DNA from 3 places in the Pantoea sp. PGP6 genome. Region 2 is predicted to be linked to each of the others. Evidence: predicted binding sites of a transcription regulator. Region 2 holds the regulator's gene; each other region holds the start of a gene.
The links. Region 2 encodes CRP, which controls carbon source genes, mostly activating them, when cyclic AMP is high. Its sites were predicted from a motif close to ATGTGANNNNNNTCACAT; they were not measured.
Positions count from the first base shown of each region.

Region 1: the regulator CRP is predicted to act here: its motif matches at 2,105-2,122, upstream of ACLIBF_RS10635 (sugar transporter).
Region 3: the regulator CRP is predicted to act here: its motif matches at 5,689-5,706, upstream of ACLIBF_RS17445 (iron-containing alcohol dehydrogenase).

Region 1 covers NZ_JBQBMA010000001.1:2,201,912-2,210,033, forward strand. The annotation lists gene bhsA (multiple stress resistance protein BhsA) at 261-518, shown strand; gene bhsA (multiple stress resistance protein BhsA) at 543-800, shown strand; gene ACLIBF_RS10635 (sugar transporter) at 865-2,049, opposite strand; gene cybB (cytochrome b561) at 2,225-2,767, opposite strand; gene ACLIBF_RS10645 (hypothetical protein) at 2,870-3,130, opposite strand; gene ACLIBF_RS10650 (MFS transporter) at 3,303-4,493, opposite strand; gene ACLIBF_RS10655 (LysR family transcriptional regulator) at 4,652-5,545, shown strand; gene mlc (sugar metabolism global transcriptional regulator Mlc) at 5,676-6,893, shown strand; gene bioD (dethiobiotin synthase) at 7,008-7,706, shown strand; gene ACLIBF_RS10670 (nucleobase:cation symporter-2 family protein) at 7,888-8,122, shown strand, end outside.
Region 2 covers NZ_JBQBMA010000001.1:425,177-433,298, forward strand. The annotation lists gene argD (bifunctional acetylornithine/succinyldiaminopimelate transaminase) at 1-942, shown strand, start outside; gene ACLIBF_RS01950 (YccS/YhfK family putative transporter) at 944-3,019, opposite strand; gene crp (cAMP-activated global transcriptional regulator CRP) at 3,077-3,709, opposite strand; gene ACLIBF_RS01960 (OsmC family protein) at 4,012-4,416, shown strand; gene ACLIBF_RS01965 (phosphoribulokinase) at 5,001-5,870, opposite strand; gene ACLIBF_RS01970 (YheU family protein) at 5,932-6,150, opposite strand; gene ACLIBF_RS01975 (hydrolase) at 6,155-7,171, opposite strand; gene ACLIBF_RS01980 (LysE family translocator) at 7,232-7,834, shown strand; gene ACLIBF_RS01985 (LacI family DNA-binding transcriptional regulator) at 7,836-8,122, opposite strand, start outside.
Region 3 covers NZ_JBQBMA010000001.1:3,564,712-3,572,833, reverse strand. The annotation lists gene yacL (protein YacL) at 1-18, shown strand, start outside; gene ACLIBF_RS17465 (SDR family NAD(P)-dependent oxidoreductase) at 32-703, opposite strand; partial or broken gene ACLIBF_RS17460 (sialidase family protein) at 712-1,904, opposite strand; gene ACLIBF_RS17455 (sodium:solute symporter family protein) at 1,906-3,321, opposite strand; gene ACLIBF_RS17450 (dihydrodipicolinate synthase family protein) at 3,535-4,419, opposite strand; gene ACLIBF_RS17445 (iron-containing alcohol dehydrogenase) at 4,428-5,579, opposite strand; gene dtnK (D-threonate kinase) at 5,766-7,088, shown strand; gene ACLIBF_RS17435 (D-threonate 4-phosphate dehydrogenase) at 7,081-8,061, shown strand; gene ACLIBF_RS17430 (DeoR/GlpR family DNA-binding transcription regulator) at 8,068-8,122, shown strand, end outside.

The DNA of each region.
Region 1 (8,122 bases), 1.8 Mb from region 2:
GATCATTAATAAATTGTGCAAGGGCTGGCGCATTCTGCGCTGAAGGCGGTTGCCATTTTGTGCGACGGCGCGCGGATATCGCCCCTAAGGTTAAGTGAAAAAGGGGGCTGAAGCCCATAATCACGCCACTTCGCGAATAAAATAACGCTCATTAAATAAATATTGACGGCTGACCATAATCGGGCCTATCATTTAGTTAATGATCGTTAATTAAATAACGACACACATTTTTCCACTACCGAATATTGAGAGAGCAACCTATGAAAAGCATCAAACTGAGTCTGGCCGCACTGGCACTTTCTACCCTGACATTTGGCGCATTCGCCGCTGATCAGGTCAGCAGCGACCCAATCAACCAGCAGCCGGTTGGCACCATTTCTGTCCAGGGCGGCAGCAACCTCAATTCCCTTGAAGCGCAGCTAAATGCCAAAGCGGATGAAGCGGGTGCCAAATCATTCCGTATCACCTCAACCAGTGGTCAGAACAAATTGCACGGCACCGCCGTGATTTATCAGTAATTAACTGTTGAGAAGGGGTTCGTTATGAAAAGTATCAGTATGATGGTGGTGGCTGCGCTACTCGGCAGCCTCTCCTTTGCCAGCGTGGCGGCTCAGCAGGTCACTCAATCGCCGCTCGATCAGCAAAAAATTGGCGTGATCAGCGCGACAGGTAGCACCAACCTGACCTCGCTGGAACAGCAACTGTCAGACCGGGCCAGCGATGTCGGTGCAAAGTCTTTCCGCATCACTTCGACCTCTGGCAACAACAACCTGCATGGCACCGCAGTCATTTATAAGTAAACCGCAGTCATTTATAAATAAGATGAAACAGGCTTCAGATAACCACTTATCTGAAGCCTTTTTTCTAGCCGTTACTGCGTAATTGCGGGTAGCGGCGGAAGATATAGACACACCACAACAGCGCGACCAGACCGATCATCCCACCGACATTGCCCACATCCGCCATCTGCAGATGCAGACTGACCTGATTACCCAACAGCGCACCTGCGCCAATGCCGATATTATAAATACCCGACATCAGCGACATCGCAACGTCTGTGGCATCAGGCGCCAGTGATAGCACCCGTACCTGCATGCCCAGGCCAATCATCATCATCGCCATTCCCCAGATCACACACAGGGTGGAGATTGCAGCAGGACGGACCGCAGCAAAAATCAGCAGTCCCATGCAAAGTGTAATCAGCGCGATGGCGGCGATCAGCAGACCAGAGGGGAATTTATTACCCAGCGAACTGAACAGTACGCTGCCGATAATGCCGGCCGATCCGAACAGCAGCAGCAATAGGGTGGTGAAGTTCTCACCCGAGTGGGCCACCGCCTGCATAAAGGGTTCGATATAGCTATAAGCGGTGTAGTGCGCGGTCACCACCAGCGTCACCAGCAGATACATACTGACTAACGCCGGACGACGGAACAGCATCGGCACGCTGCTCAGTGAACCGGTATGTTCACTCGGCAGACGCGGCAGGATCCGCACCAGCATAATCATCAGCACCAGCGCCGAGAGGCCAATGGCACCAAAGGTGGTACGCCAGCCGAGATACTGACCCACCACGCGGCCAATTGGCACGCCCAGCACCATCGCAAGCGCCGTACCGGTTGCCAGCATGCTCAGCGCCTGGGTTTTCTTGCCCGCCGGGGCGACGCGGATCGCCAGCGATGCGGTGATCGACCAGAACACCGCGTGCGACAGCGCGATACCGATACGCGAGACGATCAGCGAACGGAAGTCCCACGCCACGGTTGACAGCACATGGCTGATGATAAAAATCAGGAACAGCACGCCGAGCAGCATTCGTCGCTCAATATTGCGGGTCAGCAGCATCAGCGGCAGCGAGAGCAGCGCCACCACCCAGGCATAGATGGTGAGCATAATGCCGACATCAGCGGTCTGCATCGAGAAATCAGCTGCGATATCCGATAGCAGGCCAACCGGCACAAATTCGGTGGTGTTGAAAACAAAAGCGGCAATAGCCAGCAACACCACGCGAAGCCAGGCAGTTTTACGTGAAACAGTCGTTGATTGCATGAGGAGTCAAATCAGTCAGAACAGCGAATTCGGATGTGGCAGAAACATCCAGCGAAAGTGACCTGCGTCACAAATTACTGACTATTGTAGTGAATAAACCGGGAAGAGGAACCTTATAAACCGTTTTTAATCCTGAATATTTTTTATCGCCCTGTGGCAGGGCGATAGCCTGAGGTTATTGACCGCGTCGCCGTGCCGGCATCATGCGCATCAGGGTGTTGTCTTTCAGCAGATAATGATGAAACAGCGCCGCCGCCGCGTGCAGTCCGATTAACCAGTATCCAAGCGGAGCCAGCGTCTCATGCCAGCCAATCAGCATATCCGCCAGATCAAAATTGGGTTCCGCCGCCACCGGCATGCTGATGCCAAACAGCCACCATTCACGGCCTTTCAGATAGCGTGATGTCAGACCGAGTATCGGCAGAGTAATAAACAGCGCATAGATAAGGGTGTGAGTCAGATGTGCCAGCCCGGTCTGCCAGCGTCGGGCGGCAGGAACAATCGGCGGAGAACGATGCCGGGTACGCAGCACCAGACGAGCAATCATCAACACCAGCACCGACGCGCCCGCGCTGAAATGGGTGATGATCATCGCATAACCCTGCCATGAACCGCGCTGAGCAAAACCGCGCAGTTCAATGGTGGCGTAGGCCGTCGCCACCAGTAAAAAGGTCAGCCAGTGAAGGGCGATCTGAGAGCCCGCAAACTTTTCCCGCATGGTAAAACCCGTTAAAGAGAATCAGGAGTTCTAACATAACGGAAAATGGCGGAAAATCTTAACAAATTAGCGCAGCGCGAGCCTTGCTCAATCGCGGTCAGGCTAACGTGAGGTCAGGGTATGTTTCAGGGCCACACCAGGCTGTGGATCAGCATCGGAATGGCGAGGGGATGGACAGCAGGTTTCACAGCCCATCGCGCCAGAATAATACTTTTTGGCCTGCAGGATAGCCGCATTGACGTGGTAAAAACTGCCGAGAAACAGCCGGTCAGCCGGCGCGGGCAGGAAGGGGCAGCCCGCAGCATGCACCACATGGTTATGGTTGTAACCTGATTGTTTGTTCACGTAATAGTAGAGAGCCACAGGCGGTCCTTTTTTGCTGTGTTAAGCGACAGAAGTAAGCAAATGTCACAATCAGACCGATTATAGCGGGAAAAGCACATTATGTTCCGGCTGGCCCTGAAAGTTGTCTCAACAGCGCAGATAAAATCGCCCGGCGCAGTGGCCGGGCCAGCAATTCAGAGGGAACAGGGGATCAAAGCTTTTTACACTGCAACCGCCAGGCCACCAGCAGAGCCAGCAGTAGCAGGGCGCTGATAAACAGCGTGATACCCATCCAGCCATAGTTATGCCAGAACACCCCGCCCAGCGTCCCGGCCACGCTGGACCCGACGTAATAGCTGAACAGATAGAGTGAAGAAGCCTGACCGCGCGCACGGCGGGCTCGTGGACCAATCCAGCTGCTGGCAACCGCATGGGCGGCAAAAAAACCGGCGGTGAACAGCATCATGCCGGGCAAAATCAGCCACAGCGAATTAAAGGCAGTGAACAACAGGCCAGCCAGCATAATCGCGGTAGCGCCGAGCATCACCGGCCCCCGTCCCAGCCGGCTGGTTAACGCACCCGCTTTCGGCGAACTCCATGAGCCGGTGAGGTAGACCACCGACAGCAGACCCACCACTGCCTGGCTGAGATGCCAGGGCGCATCCAGTAAACGGTAGCCGATGTAGTTAAACAACGTGACAAAGGCTCCCATCAGCAGAAAGCCTTCTGCAAACAGCCACGGCAGCCCTTCATCGCGCCAGTGCAGACGAAAATTAATCAGCAGGTTACGGGGGCGCAGAGAGGTGGCGCGGAAATGGCGCGACGCCGGCAGGATTTTCCAGAACATCACCGCTGAAGCCAGGGAAAAGCAGCCGATAACCGCAATCGCCACCCGCCATGAGAAAAAGTCGGTCAGCACCCCGCTCAGCAGGCGGCCACTCATGCCGCCGATGGAATTACCGCTGATGTACAGCCCCATTGAGAACGCCACCACCCGCGGGTCCATCTCTTCACTCAGATAGGTCATGCCGACTGCGGCGACCCCGCTCAGCGCCAGGCCCATCAATGCGCGCATGATCAGAATGCCGTGCCAGCTGGTCATGGTGGCGGAGATCAGGGTACAGAGGGCGGCCAGCATCAGCGCGGTGACCATTACAGACTTGCGTCCGACCGCATCAGACAGCGGGCCGGTCACCAGCAGGCCCAGCGCCATCAGTCCGGTGGAGATGGAGAGTGACAGGCTGCTGGTCGCGGGCGACACGCCAAACTGCTGCGACAGCACCGGCAATATTGGCTGGACACAGTAGAGCAGGGCAAAGGTGGCGAGACCGGCTGAAAACAGGGCCAGCGTGACGCGCATAAACTGCGGCGTTCCGCGGGTAATCCAGCCCGATGCAGCCAGCGATTCTGGCGATCTGCATCCTGCGTCATCCGCAACGGTTCCTGCATGAGTAGTGCGACCCACAATCTTTCCTTAGTGATAAAAAACCTGTCGTCAGCTTAGAAAAGGCTGATTATGATGTCTAATATATTAATAATCTCAAATAAGACGTTAAAGATATGAATATCGAGCTGCGCCATCTGCGCTATTTCATTGCGGTCGCCGAAGAATTGCATTTTGGCCGGGCGGCGCTGCGGCTGAATATTTCTCAGCCGCCGCTCAGTCAACAGATTATTCAGCTTGAGACTGAAACCGGTGCCCGGCTGTTTAATCGTACCAACCGCAGCGTGCAGCTCACGGCCGCCGGTCAGCAGTTACTGCAGGATGCGCGCACCATTCTGTTGCAGGTGGAACAGGCGGCTGACCGGGCGGCGCGGCTGCATCGTGGCGAAGAGGGAGAGCTGCGTATCGGCTTTACCTCCTCAGCGCCGTTTACCGCGGTGGTGTCCGATGCGCTGTACCAGTTTCGCCAGCGCTGGCCGCAGGTGCATATTCAGATGCAGGAGATCAACACCCGCCAGCAGCTGGCCCCGCTGCATGACGGGCGGCTCGATCTCGGCGTGATGCGCAACACGCCGCTGCCGGCAGATTTGCGCCACCAGCTGCTGTTGAGTGAACCGCTGTATGCGGTGGTGCACTGGGCGCATCCGCTGGCCACGGCAGACAGGATTTCGGTCAGTGCGCTGGCGGCTGAGCCGTTTGTGTTTTTCGATCCGCAGGTCGGGACCGCACTCTACAGCGACATCCTGGCGCTGCTTCACCGCTACCAGATTAAGCCCTACATCACCCAGGAAGTGGGTGAGGCGATGACCATTCTCGGTCTGGTGGCGACCGGGCTGGGCGTGTCAATTTTGCCCGCCTCATTTCGCCGGGCGCAGCTGGCTGATGTCATCTGGCTGCCGCTGGCAGAAAGTGATGCTATTTCTGAACTGTGGTTAGTCTGGTCCGCAGAGCGCGAAATAAATGAGCAGATGCGCCATATGATGACGTTACTGCAGCAAAAAAAGGCGTAACTCTGGCCGGTCCCGACGACAATGTGTGCGATAAATCACATTTCTAATCAAATATTTGACGCTGCCGCCTGATCTGCCTCACCATGACGCATGTTTATTTAGAAGCGCGAAAATAACCGGGAGCAGGGTTGTGAATCTGGACAGTCAACCTGGCCATATTGACCAAATTAAGCAAACCAATGCAGGCGTCGTTTATCGATTAATTGATCAATTCGGTCCTATTTCGCGTATCGAACTTTCCCGACGCGCCCAGCTCGCGCCAGCCAGCATCACTAAAATCGTGCGTGAAATGCTGGATGCCCATCTGGTGCAGGAGACGGAGTTTCAGGAGCCAGGCAGCCGCGGCCGTCCGGCGATTGGGCTGATCCTCGACACTGACGCCTGGCACTATCTGGCGATTCGCCTGCACCGTGGCGCCATGACCTTTACCCTGCGCGACCTTAGCAGCCGGGAACTGGTGGAGGATAGCCTGCCGCTGCCGGATGAATCGGCTCAGCCGCTGCTGACCGCACTAATCGACCAGGTTGACGCCTTCTTTATTCGTCACCAGCAGCAGCTGGAACGCCTGACCGCCATCGCCGTGACCCTGCCAGGATTGATTAATGCCGCTTCTGGCGTGGTGCACCGTTTGCCCGGATATCAGGTACGCGACATGCCGCTCGGCGATGCGCTGGCGGCCCGCACCGGGGTACCGGTATTTGTTCAGCATGATATTTCCGCCTGGACGCTGGCAGAATCGCTGTTTGGTGCCTCACGCGGCGCAGAAGATGTGATTCAGATTGTGATTGATGAAACGGTCGGGGCTGGCGTGATCAGCGGCGGGCAACTGCTGCATAAACGCGGCCGGGCGCTGGTGGAAATCGGCCATACCCAGATCGATCCCTACGGCCAGCAGTGCTATTGCGGCAACCACGGCTGCCTCGAGACGGTGGCCAGCATCGGCAGTCTGCTGGCGCTGGCCGCTCAGCGTCTGCCGACCCAGCCTGACAGCCTGCTGCACAATCAGCCGCTGACGCTGGCATCACTCTGTGCGGCGGCGCAGTCCGGCGATCGACTGGCGCGCGACACCATTGCCAGCGTTGGTCATCATGTGGGCCGCATCCTGGCGATGATGGTGAATATCTTTAATCCGCAACATATTCTTATCGGTTCACCGCTCAATGCCGCGGCAGACGTGCTGTTTCCGGCGGTCAGCAACACCATTCTGCAACAGTCGCTGCCCGCTTACAGTGCCAGTATTCAGCTGGCACCCACTGCGTTTAGCGAGCCGGGAACGCTGGGCGGCGCGGCGCTGATCAAAGATGCACTCTATAGCGGTTACCTGTTAGTGAAGCTATTGCAAGGTTAAGCCTGACTAATCTTGCGCTAACGCAATCTGTTCTCATCTTCCATTCCTTAAAATGCGGATTATTAGTAGGGTTAATCGCCGATTAGCCGTAACCGGTTTGAGAGGAGAAGTAGAGTGAAGAGACTATTTGTTACCGGCACCGACACCGCAGTCGGTAAAACCGTGGTATCGCGTGCGCTGCTACAAAGTTTTATCAAAGCAAACCTCAGCGCAGTCGGATACAAACCCGTGGCGCGCTGCGCAGTAAAAACCGCTGACGGCCTGCGCAATAAAGATGCGCAGGTGCTGCAAAGTGCCTCTTCTGTTGCGCTGCCGTATCAGGCCATCAATCCACTGCTGTTTGAGGAACAGGAGATCGCTACCCATAGCGGTCAGGTGATCCACTACGAATTACTGACGCAGGGGCTGAATAGCCTGACGGAGCAGGCAGATCGGGTGGTAGTGGAGGGCACCGGCGGCTGGCGCAGCCTGATGAATGATGCGCGTCCACTCTCTGGCTGGGTGATTGAGCAGCAGTTACCGGTAGTGCTGGTGGTGGGGATTCAGTCTGGCTGTATCAGCCATGCGTTGCTCACGGCTGAAGCTATCCGGCAGGATGGATTGCCGCTGGTTGGATGGGTTGCCAACCGCATCAATCCGGGCCTGGCGCAATACAGCGATATCATCGAAGTGCTGCGTGAAAAAATCCCGGCACCGCTGCTGGGTGAACTGCCGTACCTGCCGCGTGCCGAACAACGCGATCTGACCGCCTACATCGATATCTCACTGCTGGATCGGCCCAGCCTGCATCATGTGAGTGCAAAGATCGCCTGATCATGAAACAAAACAAGTCATCTTCCCCGGTGGTGAACGTAAAGTTGCAGGTTCGCCACCGGCCACATCAGGAAATTTTATCCCGATTTTTCAGTTACCTGGCCTGAGAGGCGAGATGACGCTGAGGTAATGGCGCAAAAAATGCATTAATCCGGCTAATCACTGTTGCCGGAGCACCGTCATGTCGCAATCACACGAGCAAAGTTTGTTATATGGGCTGGATGCCCGTATTGGTCCCGTCCCGGCGTTTTTCGCCGCCCTGCAGCATCTGCTGGCCAGCGTGGTTGGCATCATCACTCCGCCGCTGATTATCGGTTCGGTATTGGGGCTACAGGCCTATATTCCCTACCTGATCAGCATGTCACTGTTGGTCTCGGGCCTTGGCACGTTTTTACAGGCCCGGCGCTTTTTCGGCG
Region 2 (8,122 bases):
ATCAATGCCACCTTTGCCGAGCGGGTGTTTTTCGCCAACTCCGGTGCAGAAGCGAATGAGGCGGCGTTCAAGCTGGCACGCTATTACGCCTGCAAACGTCACAGCCCGTTCAAAAGTAAGATCATCGCCTTCCACAATGCTTTCCACGGCCGGACGCTGTTTACCGTGACGGTCGGCGGACAGCCAAAATATTCCGATGGCTTTGGCCCTAAACCTGCCGATATCGTCCACGTGCCGTTCAACGATCTGGCTGCGGTTAAGGCGGTTATCGACGATCATACCTGCGCTATCGTGGTCGAACCGATTCAGGGTGAGGGCGGCGTGGTGCCCGCAACCGAAGAGTTTATGCACGGGCTGCGTGAACTGTGCGATCAATACCAGGCACTGCTGGTGCTGGATGAAGTGCAGAGCGGTATGGGACGCAGCGGCAAGCTGTTTGCTTATGAGCACTATGGCGTGCAACCCGATATTCTGACCTCGGCCAAAGCGCTGGGTGGCGGTTTCCCGGTCAGCGCCATGCTGACTACCCATGAGATCGCCTCCACCATGGCCCCTGGCGTGCACGGCACCACCTACGGCGGCAATCCGCTGGCCTGCGCCATTGCCGAGACCGCGCTGGATATCATCAATACCCCGGCAGTGCTGGAAGGCGTTGGCGTCCGGCGTCAGCAGTTTGTCAGCGCGCTGCAGGCGATTGATGCGAAGTACGATCTGTTCAGTGATATTCGCGGCAAAGGCCTGCTGATTGGCGCGGCGCTGAAGCCTCAGCATGCCGGCAAGGCGCGCGATATCCTCAATGCGGCAGCCGCTGAAGGGGTAATGGTGCTGGTGGCCGGCACGGACGTGATGCGTTTTGCACCTTCGCTGATCATCGAACCCGCCGACATCGAAGAGGGTATGCGCCGCTTCGCCACCGCCGTCGGCAAGGTGATTACCGGCTGATTTAGTTTTTGCGTAACCGTCTGCTCAGCCAGCGGCCATGTTGCGGTCGCTGGCTCCACGCCAGAGATGAAATGGTGTGCATCACGCTCAGATGATCCAGAATGCGGCGTACATGCTGTTCCACCACCGTGACCGGCCCTTCATTAATGTTTTCCAGCTCATCCAGCAGGTTAACCTGCGAACTGGCACCATCATATTCCAGTCGCTGCTGACAACGTTGCAGCGCAATTTCGCAGGACTGCAGATAACGCTCAGCTAACGTGGCGGTCAGCATGGTGTGTTCACGCGCCAGAATCGTCATTGCATTGATGTGCTCAACAATAAACTGGCTGTGGGTGACCCACAGACGCATATCCTTGAGGTACTGAGCGTTAAAAGCCGGTTCCTGCATCGCCTGGTTCAGGGAGTTAAACAGCGCATTGTGAGCCTGATTGACCCGTACCCGCTGATACGCCAGTTTCTCCGGTGACTGTTCCGCCCCCAGCAGCAGCCGTAGCGCATCCTGATAGGTTTCCAGCGCGTCATGGGCGTTTTGCCGCAATAAGCCACTCTGCCACTGCGGCCACAGCCACAACATTCCGCCAAAGGCGATCAGGCACCCCATCAGCGTATCCATCAGGCGCGGCAGCAGGAACTGCGCCCCATTCAGCGACAGCAACTGCAGCGAGTAAACCGCCGTCACCGTAAAGCCGATCATCGACCAGCCGTAAAACTGGCGGGTAAACCGGTAGCTGATAAAGGTGATCACCAGCATGATCAGCAGCACCAGCGACTCCGGCACCGCCAGGCGTAAGGTAGCAGCCGCAATCACCAGGCCGGCAAAGGTGCCCAGCGCCCGGTGCTGGATGCGAACGCGGGTGGCGCTGTAGCCGTTCTGGCTGACGAACATAATGGTCATCAGAATCCAGTACGGTTTAGGGATGTTAAAAAACAGCGCCAGCGCGCTGCCCAGCATCAGCATCACCGCAAAGCGCCCGGCAGTGCGCAGTGCCGACGAACGCCAGGACAGATAGCTGCGCAGCGCCGGCAGAAGCGGCAGACGGCGCTGACGATCGGCCATCAGGTCACGTTGATAGAGCGGTTTTTGGGTGCGCAGCACCCGCGCAATCCGATTGAAGTGGTAGAGACAGAAATTTCCCACCGGATTGTCAGGATGCTGGCGGGCGATTTTTTCCAGCGCGCTGAGCTGCTTCTCCATGCCAAAACGATCCGGCAACTGGTGATAGAGAATGTTATCCGCCAGCACCCGTAAGCGGGCCGAAATAGTCTGGGCGTTCCAGCGGATCACCGCTTCGGCATGGCTCTGCTCCACCAGTTTCTGCACCTCTTCCGGCTGATGCAGGCTGACCGAGATGTGCTCCTGCAGGTCCAGCGCCACCTGAAAGGCGCGGGTCAGCCGCTTATGGCTGTGATCCCGGCTGGCGGAAAGCATGTGCATCTGCTGGTAACAGGTGGTGATCATATCGACCACTTTTTGCTGACGCGCCAGCAGCGGCGGCAGGGCCTTTTCCGGATCGGTCAGCTGAGTCAGCAGGGTATATTTGGCGTCGCAATAGTTGGCCAGCTCACGGTAGATCAGGCTCAGGCTTTCACGCATCGGCTGCTCTTTCCACAGCCAGAACCAGAACCAGTTAAACAGCCCATACCATAGCGTGCCGCCGATATAGAGCAGCGGCGGCACATAGATCGGCATACGGCCAATCAGGCTCAGCGTGAAGATGGCGGCGATCAGGGTGCCGGGCAGCAGACGGCCGTGCAGCGGGCTGATTTCGCCGGTGACCCCCAGCAGCAACGGCAAGGCGAACAGAATCAGCGGCAGCGGAATGGCGTGCTGCGTCAGCCACTGAATCAGAAAGCTGCCGAGCGCAAACAGGCTGCCGCCGACAATCAGGCGTTTGAAGAAGCGTTTATGCGGGGTATCCAGACCGGCGATATTGCAACAGGCGGGAACTAACGAGAACAGCAGACCTTTTTGCAGGTCGCCAGCCAGCCAGCCCAGCGCCACTGGCAGACAGAGCACCAGGGTTTGCCGCAAGGCGTAATTGACTTCAGGATGGTAAATAATTCGACGCCACATCGGCCCAACACAAACAATAACGGCGCGATGTTGCCATCACGCCGTGGGTGACAGGAATTAGCGGGTGCCGTAAACGACGATGGTTTTGCCGTGTGCAGAGATCAGGTTCTGATCTTCCAGCATCTTCAAAATACGGCCCACGGTTTCACGTGAACAACCAACGATTTGGCCAATTTCCTGACGAGTAATTTTAATTTGCATGCCGTCGGGATGCGTCATGGCGTCTGGCTGCTTCGCCAGGTTAAGCAGAGTCTGAGCAATGCGTCCGGTCACATCGAGGAAAGCGAGATTACCCACTTTTTCCGACGTAACCTGCAGGCGACGCGCCATCTGCGACGACAGTCGCATCAGGATATCCGGGTTAACCTGGATCAGCTGACGGAATTTCTTGTAAGAAATCTCCGCCACTTCGCACGCGGTTTTGGCACGTACCCAGGCGCTGCGCTCCTGACCTTCTTCGAACAGGCCAAGCTCGCCAATGAAATCGCCCTGATTCAGGTAAGAAAGAATCATCTCTTTGCCTTCTTCATCTTTGATCAGAACCGCAACGGAACCTTTCACGATGTAGTAAAGCGTTTCAGCTTTTTCACCTTGGTGAATCAGCGTACTTTTGGATGGATACTTGTGAATATGGCAATGGGACAGGAACCATTCGAGTGTAGGGTCTGTTTGCGGTTTGCCGAGAACCATTCGCTATTATCCTCTGTTGTAATCGTGCCCAAAATACAGGGGGCAGTTTCCCTGTCAGGCGATGAAAGCTTCAAGCGTTTCCCTTACAGGAAATTATTCGGGCTGCATTCGGCGCAGTGCGCATCATTCTTCCCGGCTTCGCCATCGGGTGACGAAAAATATTTTCAGCACTGTTTGTAGCACAGCTTTTGCCGACTGTCTTCTGTTGTCTCGCTTCAGCTAACGGCGGATTTCTCTGGATTGCTGTTTACCAGGCGAAAGCGTACTCTGACGGCAAAACCGCATATTCTGGAGCGAAAATCATGCAGGCAAGAGTGAAATGGGTAGAAGGGCTGACATTCCTCGGTGAGTCGTCATCCGGACATCAGGTATTAATGGATGGCAATTCGGGTGATAAAGCGCCCAGCCCAATGGAGATGGTGCTGATGGCGGCGGGCGGATGCAGCGCCATCGACGTGGTTTCAATTCTGCAAAAAGGTCGCAACGATGTGGCTGATTGTGAAGTAAAACTGACCTCAGAACGTCGTGAAGAGGCGCCGCGAATCTTTACGCACATCAACCTGCACTTTATCGTGAGCGGCAAAGCGCTACAGGATAAGGCGGTCTCACGCGCGGTGGATCTTTCTGCTGAAAAATATTGCTCGGTCGCCATCATGCTGGGCAAAGGGGTTACCATCACCCACAGCTATGAAGTGATCGAACTGTAGTAGCCGCAAGGGTCATTGCAGACCTGCTAACTTCACTTCCAGTATCTGATGCAGGTTGCTTTAAGACTGTGCCTGGGCAGGGAATCCGTTTTGATACTGTGCCTGCGCAGGGAACCGGGTCAGATCGGAAAGTCGTTTAAGCCAATCCCTGGCCGCTCGGCCTGCGCGATTACGCACCTCATCCCTGAGGCGCGCCCGTAGCCGGGCCAACGCTTTGCGTTGTTCAAAAACGCTCCCGGCGTTTTTATCCGGGCGGCGGGACGCTTTCCTCTTCTGACCCGGTTCCCAGCGTGTTGAACTTATCTATTGCTGCCAGATTCTTTCTGCCCAGAGGTTGTCTGTAGCGACCTTCCTGAAACCGGATGCGGTTGTCGGACGTGAAGCGAAGGGAGCATATGCCTGTAGCAAAGCATCGCGGGCCAGGGATGGCCCGTGCTGAGCCTGCCAGCGATAACGGTTTTGCGTCTTTGCGAAAGGTGTATGCTCCCTGAAGCCTGCCCAGGGGTAAGTCTTTAGCCGCAGGAAAGCCAGTTTTACTCTCTTTGTTAAAGACATCTGCTCTCAGAGCGGTTTTTGCTGGCCTCTTATTCTATCCGCTTGCCTTCCACCAGCCGCTTCACCAGCGGACCCATGATCAGCTCCATCGCCAGACCCATTTTGCCGCCAGGCACTACCAGCGTATTGATGTGCGAGATAAACGAGCCCTGCAGCATCGCCAGCAGATAAGGGAAGTCGATATCGTCCAGCGCCTGAAAGTGGATCACCACAAAGCTCTCATCCAGTGACGGAATAGCGCGGGCAGCGAACGGGTTTGAGGTATCGACCGTCGGCACTCGCTGGAAGTTAAGATGGGTGCGCGAGAACTGCGGCGTAATGAAGTTGATGTAATCCTCCATTGAGCGCACCACCGAATCCATTACCGCTTCACGCGAATGGCCGCGTTCGCTGGTGTCACGCACCAGCTTCTGAATCCACTCGAGGTTAACAATTGGCACCACGCCCACCAGCAGGTCGACATGCTCCGCTACGTTATGCTGGGCGGTCACCACGCCACCGTGCAGTCCTTCGTAAAACAGGATATCGGTGTTTTGCGGCAGCGGCTGCCACGGCGTAAAGGTGCCCGGCACCTGATTCCACGGTACCGCTTCGTCATAGGTGTGCAGGTATTTACGCGACTGGCCCTGGCCGTTGAGCCCATACTGCCTGAAGCTCTGCTCCAGCAGGCCAAAGTCATTGGCTTCCGGACCGAAATAGCTGACATGACGGCCCAAATCGCGCGCCTTGCGGATTGCCATATCCATTTCAGGCCGGGTGAAACGGTGGAAACTGTCGCCTTCCAGTTCGGCAGCGTGCAGATCGAGCTGCTGAAAGATTTTACGGAACGCGAGACTGGTGGTGGTGGTCCCCGCGCCGCTGGAACCGGTGACGGCGATTATCGGATGGCGTGCTGACATAAAAAAGCTCCCTGTGAAGTCGGGCCATGCGCATTGTTAACATGAATTGCCGCCGGCTGCATCAGCCGCGAAATTCTTTGCGCGGCATAATATTGACCGATTCATGCAGTTCCGACCACACCAGCACCACTTCGCCGGTTTCCAGCTGACGGCGCACGTCAGCCACTTTTTCGCTCAGGCTGCGTTCCTGCTCGCCGTAGTCGGTGCCTTCACGCAGCACGAAAGTTTCAATCAGATTTTCAAGCGTCTCAGGTGAGACCTGTTGCCAGGGAATAATCACAACGTTAGGTATCCAGAAAAGGGGCAATCCACTGGGGTATGCGCTGTTCAAGCCACATTTCGGGCTGGCGCAACGTCCCGCCGACAAAGCCAACGTGACCGCCGTGCGGCGTCAGTTGATAAGTAATAGTGGCAGATAATTGGCTGCTGTGCGGGATCACCTCATCACTCATGAACGGGTCATCTTTGGCATGAATGATCAGCAGCGGCTTATCGACCTGTTTCAGCCAGGGCAGGGCGCTGGCGCGCTGATAATAGTCAGCCGCATCGCTGAAACCGTGGGCGCGGGCGGTGATCGCGTCATCGAAGTCGCGTAGCCGGCGTAGCGCTTTAAGCTGCGTCAGATTCACCGGCAACGTTTCCGGCCAGGCGTGCAGTTTGCGCCGGGCGTTCTTCTTCAGCTGCGCCAGTAAATAGTATTGGTAAAAGCGCGAGAAGCCGCGCTCCAGTTTGACGCTGCACGGCTCCAGCAGCAGCGGCGCGGAGACGATGACGCCCGCGTCAACCGGCGCATCGGATCCCTGCTGACCCAGCAGGCAGCCCAGCATGTTACCGCCGAGCGAAAAACCCACCGCCACGGTCGGTACCCGACCCCAGCGGGTTTGCAGCCAGTGCAGAAAATAGCGTGCATCTTCGGTTTCACCGGAATGATAGATACGGTTCAGCCGGTTAGGTTCGCCGCTGCATCCGCGGAAGTGCATCACCACCGCCAGCCAGCCGCGTGCGCGGCAAATTTCCATCAGCCCGTGGATATAGGGGCTGTGGAAACTGCCTTCCAGTCCGTGAAACAGCACCACCCGGGGTTTGTGCTGTGCCAGATACGGATCTTCACTCCAGGCGAGATCGACAAAATCGCCATCGGGCAGATCGAGACGCTGCCAGTGAGGATCGAGCTTGATCTGCCGCCGTAGCAGGCGTGGCAGTACCGTTTGCAGATGCGCATTGCGCATGCCGGCTAACGGCGTAAATTGATCCGTGTCGGGTGCGATTAATTTCATCGGGTAAAAGCTTGTCTGTTCCATATCGCGCTGTTAGCTTCGATAGGTTTTTTGCTTGCTGGGGGTGAGGAGCACCCGATTGCTATGGAACTGAGTCTTTTCTTGTCGATGTTAGGATTCCTTTGGGTCGCCGCGATCACGCCAGGCCCTAATAATATGTTACTTACTGCGGGCGGCGCCAATTTTGGCTTCCTGCGGACCATTCCTCTGATGATTGGCATCATGATCGGCATGCAGGTCATGCTGCTGATGGTGGCGTTTGGCGTCGGCGGACTGATCCTGCTCTATCCCTCACTGCATCTGGTGCTGAAAATCGCCGGTAGCCTCTACCTGCTGTGGCTGGCATGGAAAATTGCCACCGCCAGCTACGAAAAACTGGAAACCGATCAGGTGCCGGAGTCGCCCATGCCGTTCTGGCAGGGCGGATTACTGCAGCTGATCAATCCCAAAGCCTGGCTGATGGCGCTGGGCGCGGTCGCCAGCTTTAGCCTGGCTGGCGATGCCTATCGTCAATCGGTGATGGCGATCAGTCTCGGCATGTTTATCGTCAATCTGGTGTCCGGCCTGATCTGGATGGGATTCGGCGCAATGATTGGCCGCATTTTACGCAGCCGCCGCGCCTGGAAAATCTTTAATCTCGCCATGGGATTGCTGACGGCAGCCTGCGTGCTGTTGATCTGGCACTGAGTTAACTGGAGGCGCGTTCAACGCGCTTCCAGGGCAGGACTTCACGGATTACCGGCGCGTGCGGCTGACGGATTTTCTGCAACAACAGCTGCACGCTTCGCGCCCCGAGCTGATACATCGGTTGTTCGATGGTGGTCAGCGGCGGGTTAAGGCTGCCGGTAAATGGAATGCCGTCAAAACCCACTACCGCCAGATCTTCCGGCACGCGCAGCCCCGCTTGCAGCGCGGCATGAATCACCCCCACAGCCAGCACATCCGACACGGCAAAAATCGCATCCGGCGGTTGCG
Region 3 (8,122 bases), 3.1 Mb from region 2:
AAAAGCCGGGCGACCTGAGCCGCCCAGCCGGTTAACTGAGAGACGCCCCGCCACACAGCACCAGCTGCTGTCCGGTCATCGCCGCTGCGGCAGGCGTGAGCAGAAAATGCACCAGCCCGGCCACTTCCTCCGGCTGAATAAAGCGGCCAATTGGCGGCAGCCTCGGCGGTGAGCTGCCCCGACCCGGCTGTTGCAGCATCGGCGTGTCGGTTGCGCCAGGCGCCACAATATTGGCGGTAATGCCGCGCGGTGCCAGTTCTGCCGCCCAGCTGCGCACCATCCCGATCATTGCGGATTTGGTCGCCACATACTGACTGCGTCCTGCCGCTCCGCCTGAGGTGCGGCTGCCCAGCAGCACAATCCTGCCGCCACTGGTCATCCGTGGCGCGCAGTGATTAGCCAGTTGCTCCGCCGCTGCCACATGCAACTGCCATAAGCGCGCGCTGGCGTGGAGATCGAGTTCACCCAGCGGCGCAGCCTGCATCATGCCTGCCGCGTGTACCAGCGCCTGGGGCACCGGCAGTCGGGCTAACACCTTCTGTAAGGCGGCGGCATCACTGACATCCACCTGATAACTCTGCAGGGCCGGATGCTGCCGCGTCAGCGCCGAGCGACTCAGGCCGATCACCTGCCAGCCCTCCACCAGCAAGCGGTCAACAATCGCCTGGCCGATGCCTGAACTGGCACCAGTGACCAGCGCCATTTGGTCAATCACGCGCGACCTCCCGCCACCCACGACTCTTCAACGCGAACATACTTGATTGCCTGACGATAAAAGGTGTAGGCGATATGCAGTTCACCGCCGGCTCCCTGTTTGATGCTTGGATAAGAGAATTCACGGTTCAGCTTCTGCTGTGAATTATTGGTCATGCAGTAGCCATCGCCTTCATCCAGATTACGCTGCAGCGGCCAGCTTTTGCCGCCGTCATGCGAAATCGCCAGCGTCATGGGCGCGCGCGGTGCACCCCAGAAGGCCGTTCGCGCGCCGTGTGCCACTGGCTGGGCGGCGACAGCTACCTCATCATCATCCTCATCTTCAATTTCGTCATACAGCGACAGCCGCCGCTCACTCGCGCCTTGCGCGCTCATCGCATTGAACACCAGCGCCAGATGACCATTGCGCAGCGTGGTGACCTGAATCGATGAGTTATTGTTAGGCAGCGACAACGGCTGTGGGGCACTCCAGCTTTCGCCCTGATCGACGGAGCGGCTCTGGTAAATATGATCGGCCCAGCGGCTGCGATAGAGTGCCAGCAGCGTGCCGTCATCCAGCAGCGTGACGTTCATGTGGACGCAGCCAGTGCTGTCCGGGACCTCAACATCACGCCAGCTTTGCCCCTTGTCCTCAGAGATTTTTACCGCGCTGATATCATAACTGCCGACCCACTTTTCACCTGGCCGGGTCAGGCAGTAAAACACCGGCAGCAGCCAGTTACCGTTGGGCAGCACCACCACCGGCTGGCGGATAAAGGTGCCCGGCTTATCCAGCAGTGTGGCGATGGCACCCCAGCTGCGGCCCAGATCGTGCGACTGACGATAGCGTACAATCGCGGTGTCCTGATTCCCCGATTTTTGCGCGGTCCACAGCAGCCACAGCACCTGATCCGGGTCGAGGAACAGCACCGGATTTTGTTCCGAACGGCTCGGATCGTCCGACAGTTGTTGCGCCTCGCTCCAGCGAGAGCTGCCTTCTGCCAGCCGCGAACACCAGATCGAAATATCGGCGATGCCTTCCTGGGTACCGCCAAACCAGACGCAGAGCAGATCGCCATTGGGCAGCGGAGCAGATTGGCGGCATGGTTTTGCGGGCAGGACGATGGCAGCATCGCCACCTGTTGCGCGCTATCCTGCGGGTGCGGCGCCAGCTGGCCGGTGCGTTCGACGGTGACGGTTTCCTGAGTCATATTAGGCTCCACTGTTTTGTGCATTGCGTTGCGTATTGGGCTGAGACTGGCGTGACGGGATGCAGCGGTCAATCACCATGATGATCGCCGGCGTCGCCAGCGCCACGTACATATTATCGATGCCGAATGGGTTACCGAGGATGAACCACACCGACGTCGCCAGACAGGCGCCGATCAAACCAGCATTGGCACCGCGGGTGCTTTTAAACCACGGCAGGTAGAACGCCATGATCGCCACCACGGTAATCGACAGACGAATGGCGCGGGTAAAGAATGACAGCTTCAGCACTTCCGGGAAGAACAGCACGAACAGCAGCGGGAAGAAGCCGATAGCGATTGAGATCCAGCGCGTCATTTTAAATTCACGCTCCGGGGTCGGATTGCGGTAGGGCACGTAAAAGTCCTTCACCACCAGCGAGGCGATCGCCAGCGCCACGGTACCGACGCTGACGAAGATCGACGCTACCAGCGAGGTGGTGACAATGCCCGCCAGCCACGGTGACATATCCTGCAGAAACACCGGCAGCGCATACAGGCTTTTGATATCAGGATGGGCAAATTTCGCCGCCACGCCAATCAGTGCCATCGCCAGACCAATCGGCAGGCAGAAAAAGAAGGCGACCCAGGTGGCACGCTTCGCGGACTTCACATCTTTGGTCGATGAGATCGCCTGGATCACAAACTGGGTACAGAAGATCGATCCGACCGTCCCGATCAACCACGCCACAATGGTACTGGCCCCGACGTGACCATCCCACGTCCAGTAGAACGCCGGCATTTTTTCGATCATTGGTGCTACGCCGCCGGTCATCTTCAGCGCCACGAAGAGGATTATCAGGATCCCGGCATATTTGAGCGCGCTGTGCAGCAGCGTGACCCACGCGACCCCTTTCATCCCGCCGAAGGCAAAATAGAAGGTGCTGACCACTGCTGTGATAAAGGCCGCCTGCGTCAGGTCGATTTTCAACACGGTTGAAATGGCCGCTGCGCCGCTGATGTAGTTGCCGACGTTCACCAGCAGCAGCGCATAGATCATGATGAGAGAGATGATATTTTTGGTTGAGGTGCCATATTTCTCGGCAATCGCGCCCGAAATAGTGATTTTGCCAGTGTTATAGATGCGTTTCACCAGGATCAGACCAAACAGCGGGAAGCCGATCGCCGCACCAATCACCGACCACGAGGCGGCAAAGCCATCTTCAAAAGCCGCCTGGGCGGTGCCAATGGTCGACTTGGCGCCGATATATTCTGACATCAGCATCACGCCGACGATAAATGCCGGCATCGCGCGTGAGCCTTCCATAAAGTCACCGCTGCTTTTGCTGCGCAGCCGCCAGGTCAGCCAAGTGGTAAACAGGATATAGGCGACCACCATGCCAACGATCAGCAGGGTGCTCTCAGTAGAAAATGCTTTCATCATGACCTCGATTGTTCTGGCAGATGGCGACCATCAGGTTCGTTCTCATCTGACCGGTAGGATACAAAGATGATGGTCGTTCCCCGGCAGGGCAGGCTGACGACACGCCAAAAGGTGATGAGTCATTGGTGCCAGCCACGAGCGGTTCGCGGTGTCGTTTCAGGACCTCACCCCGGTCCTGCCGAAGACGCAGGGCATCCGCCCTGCTGGCGATTACTGCAGGTACTGATTGACGATCTGGCGGATCTGCTGCTGCTGATCGGCGCTGAACTGCACCGCATAGCGGCTGTCACCTACGTCAAAGCCCAGCAGGCTGACCGCCTTTTTCACCGCAGCAGGAGAGAAGCCGATGTTATAGAGATCGGTGCGTAAACCGGTGACGCGCTCCTGTGCCTGATGCGAACCGGCAATATCGCCGGCGTTAAACTGCGCCCAGATGGCGTTGATCGCCTCGGGCGCCACGTTTGCCAGCCCGGAAATGCAGGCGGAGCAGCCATCGACGAACCCCTGATGAATCAGCGAGTCGGGGCCGTTCAGCACATCGAAGTGATCGATGCCGTCGGCAGCCTGCAGGAAGCCACTCAGACTCTGGTAGCTGCCGGCTGAATCTTTGATACCGATGATGTTCGGATGTGCCGCCAGCGTCCTGACGGTGTCAGGCTGCAGAGTATTGCCGGTACGCGCCGGGATGTTGTAAAGGAACAGCGGCACCTCAAGCGCGTCTGCAACGGCGTGGTAATGCGCGATCAGCTCCTGCTGCTTTAACGGCACGAACCATGGCGTAATCACCGAGACGGCATCAACGCCCAGCCTGGCGATCTGCTTACCGAGGCGGATGGTTTCACGGGTTGATATCTCGCCGATGTGCGCCACCACCGGCGCACGGCCGTTGACTTCATCGACGCAGGTTTCGGTGACCGCGATCTTCTCCTGCTGATTCAGCACAAAGAATTCTCCGTTGGTGCCGCCGCAGAAAATACCGTTACCGGCATCGAGCTGGCGTCGCACCTGCTCACGCTGGGCAGCCGGATTAAACTCACCGTCGCGATCAAAAGTGGTAACGATGGCGGTCAGTACCCCGGTTATTTTTTTGTTCATGGCAATCCTCATTGCGCCGGGTGAGAAGGAAACAGCGTCAGGTAGACTGCGCGCACATCGTCCGCCGTCACGGCCAGCGGCACGTTTTTCATCAGGCGCTGCACGTCGAGCGCCGCATCGACTAAATAGGGCAGGTGATCCGGGCTGATGCCCAGCGCTTCCAGGCTGGCTGGCAGCTGCAGGCGCTGAACCAGTGCGCTGAAGTAATCGACCAGCGCATGAGATTTCTGCTCCTCGCTTAAGCCGGTATCAGCCTCGGGCAGCAGATCGTAAGCCTGAGCAAATTTGCTCACCGCCGCGGGCCGGACAAAGCGCATGCAGGGGGCCAGCAGAATGGCATTGGCAACGCCGTGCGGCAGATGATATTTGCCGCCGAGCGGGTAGGACATGGCGTGGACCAGGTGCGTCCCGGCGTGGGCAATCGATGCACCACCGTAGTATGAGGCCCACAGCATCTCCAGTCGCGCCGCTAAATTGTGTGGTTCACGTAACGTGGTTTCGAGGCTGGCGAACAGCTTCTTCATGCCGATCAGCGCATAGTTATCGCTCACCGGATTGGCGACCGTGGCGGTGAAGCACTCAATCAGATGGCACAGCGCATCAATCCCGGTGGATGAAGCAATATGCGGCGGCATGCTGGTGGTGAGTTCCGGCACCAGCGCGACCCAGTCGGGCAACATCACCGGTGAAATAATGCCAACCTTGGTCTGTTTCTCCGGAATCGCCAGAATCGCATTCGGCGTGGCCTCCGAGCCGGTCCCGGCGGTGGTCGGAATCAACAGCGAGCGAACGCGGCGCTGCGGTTTCTCGCCTGCCAGCAGCGCATCCAGTGACGGCGCATCCCCGGCGCACAGCACTGACAGCAGCTTAGCGACATCCAGCACGCTGCCGCCGCCGATGCCAATCACCAGTTCAACCTCCTGCGCTGGCAGGGCGCTGACAATCGCCGCCACATCATGCTGACCTGGCTCTGGCGGAACGCTGTTCACCACACTGAGTCCGGGGATCTGCTGCCGGAGTTGTCCCACCAGTGCCTGCACGGCGGGAATGGCTTCAATGTTGTTATCGGTTACCACTAACGCTGTCGTGATGCCGTCGAGCAGATAGCGCATGTCGTTCAACGTCTGATAGCCGCTGATCACCGTGCTGTTGATATTCATCTCACACCCTTGTTGGTAATTTCTGAAGCAATGATTGATATCGCTCAGAGTAACGCTGACGTAATCCCCTTGCTGTGGCTAATTTTATAGGACATATCGATTTCGATTAATTTGATCTTGCTCACATATAATCAATCATGATTGAATATAATCAATTGCAGCGGCAATAGCCTGACAGGAGAGACGATGAGTTCGTCATGGTGGAAAACCCCGGTAGTGGTCATCGCCGATGACTTTACCGGAGCCAATGATGCAGGCAGTGGGCTGGCACAGGCCGGTGCCCGGGTTCAGGTGCTGTTCAGCCCAACGACGCCTGCAGATAGCGAGGCAGCGGATGTCTGGGTAATCAGCACCGACAGTCGGGCAGTCACGCCCGTGGTGGCGGCAGAGCGGATCACTGAGGCGGTGGGCCACTACGCTCCGCAGATTGCGCAGGGCTGGCTGTTTAAAAAGATCGACTCCACGCTGCGGGGCAATGTCGCTGCTGAACTGCGGGCGGCGCTGGCAGCCAGCGGTAAACGTCTGGCGCTGGTAGCACCGGCCGTGCCGTACCTCGGCCGCACTACGCGTGCCGGTCAGGTCTGGCTTGGCGATCGTTTGCTGACTGATACCGAATTTGCCAGCGATCCCAAAACCCCCATCGTCAGCGCCAGCGTGCTTCAGCAACTGCACATCGACGGGGATCAGATCGATCTCGCCACCCTGCGCAGCGATCGGCTTGAGCAGCGCTTAACGGACGCCCGCGGCGTGCTGGTGGTCGATGCTGAAAACGACACTGACCTGGCTCGCCTGATGGCAGCCGCGGCACGGCTGAGTGAAAAACCGCTGCTGGTGGGTGCGGCAGGCTTAAGCGAGGCACTGGGCCGCCATCTCGCCGCCCGGCCTGCGCCGTCGTCATCGGCGGAAAGGAGAGTTAGCGGTACGGCGGTTGACGCAGGTGTCCACGCAGCACGACCGGTACTGGCGGTTATCGGCTCGATGAGCAGCCGCGCACAGCAGCAGATCGCCACGCTGGCGACCCAGCGGCAGGTGACGGTGGTGGATGTTGATATCCGTCAGCTGTTCCGCCAGCCCGCCTGGCCCGATGCAGCGGACTGGCTGGGACAAGCCACAGCGGCGCTACGTCAGGGACGACATACGGTGATCCGCACCTGTCAGCATGCTTCACAGCGGCATGAGATTGAAATGCTCTGCCAGCAGTTTCAGCTGACGCGCCAGCAACTGGGCGAAGCGATTTGTCAGTTGCTCGGTGAGATGACCCGCACGTTGTGTGACAGCCAGCTCCCGCATGCGCTCTATCTGTCTGGCGGCGACGTGGCGATTGCCGTCGCTCAGGCTCTGGGTGCCAGCGGATTTCAGATTCAGGGCCTGGTGGCGGGCTGTGTGCCGCACGGGGTTCTGCTTAACAGTGAATTTACCCTGCCGGTGATGACCAAAGCCGGTGGCTTTGGTGATGAAAACACCCTGGTAGCAGCCATTGGTTTTATTGAGGAGAAGTCGAGTGAGTAAAATTATTGCGGTCACCATGGGCGATCCGGCGGGCATCAGCCCGGAAATCATTATCAAATCGCTGTTGGAAGGTGAGTTGAATGGCGTGCCAGCGGTGGTTGTCGGCTGCGCTGCGACGCTGCGGCGGATTATGGCGATGAACATTACGCCACAGGCGGAACTGCGGATTGTGGATCGGGTGGCATCGGCCCACTTTGCGCCCGGCATCATTAACGTGATCGATGAACCGTTAGCCGATCCTGAAGCGCTAAAGCCAGGTATGGTGCAGAAGCAGGCGGGCGATCTGGCGTGGCGCTGCGTGAAGCGCGCCACCGAACTGGCGCTGGCGGGCGAGGTACAAGCTATTGCCACCGCGCCACTCAACAAAGAGGCGCTGCACGCGGCGGGTCATCTCTATCCGGGTCACACTGAACTGCTGGCGCACCTGACCGGCACTCAGGATTACGCCATGGTGCTCTATACCGATAAGCTGAAGGTCATTCACGTCACCACCCATATTGCGCTGCGTAAATTCCTCGATACCCTGAGCCGTTCACGCATTGAGACGGTGATCGGCATGGCGGACACCTTCCTGCGTCGGGTCGGCTTTACCCAGCCGCGCATCGCCGTGGCGGGCGTCAATCCGCACGCCGGTGAAAATGGCCTGTTTGGTGATGAGGAAATAACTACGGTCGCCCCGGCGATTGCGGCAATGAAAGCACAGGGCATCGCGGTGTCGGGCCCCTGTCCACCGGATACGGTATTCCTGCAATGTCAGGAAGGGCAGTACGATATGGTGGTGGCAATGTACCACGATCAGGGACACATTCCGCTGAAGCTGCTGGGATTCTACGATGGGGTGAACATCACTGCGGGCCTGCCGTTTATCCGCACCTCGGCGGACCACGGCACGGCGTTTGATATCGCCTGGACAGGTAAAGCGAAGTCTGAGAGCATGGCGATCTCTATCAAACTCGCGATGCAGCTCGCATAGGGAAATATGAAGGGACAGAGCCGTCTTGACCAGATTATGGATTACCTGAAAAGCCATAATC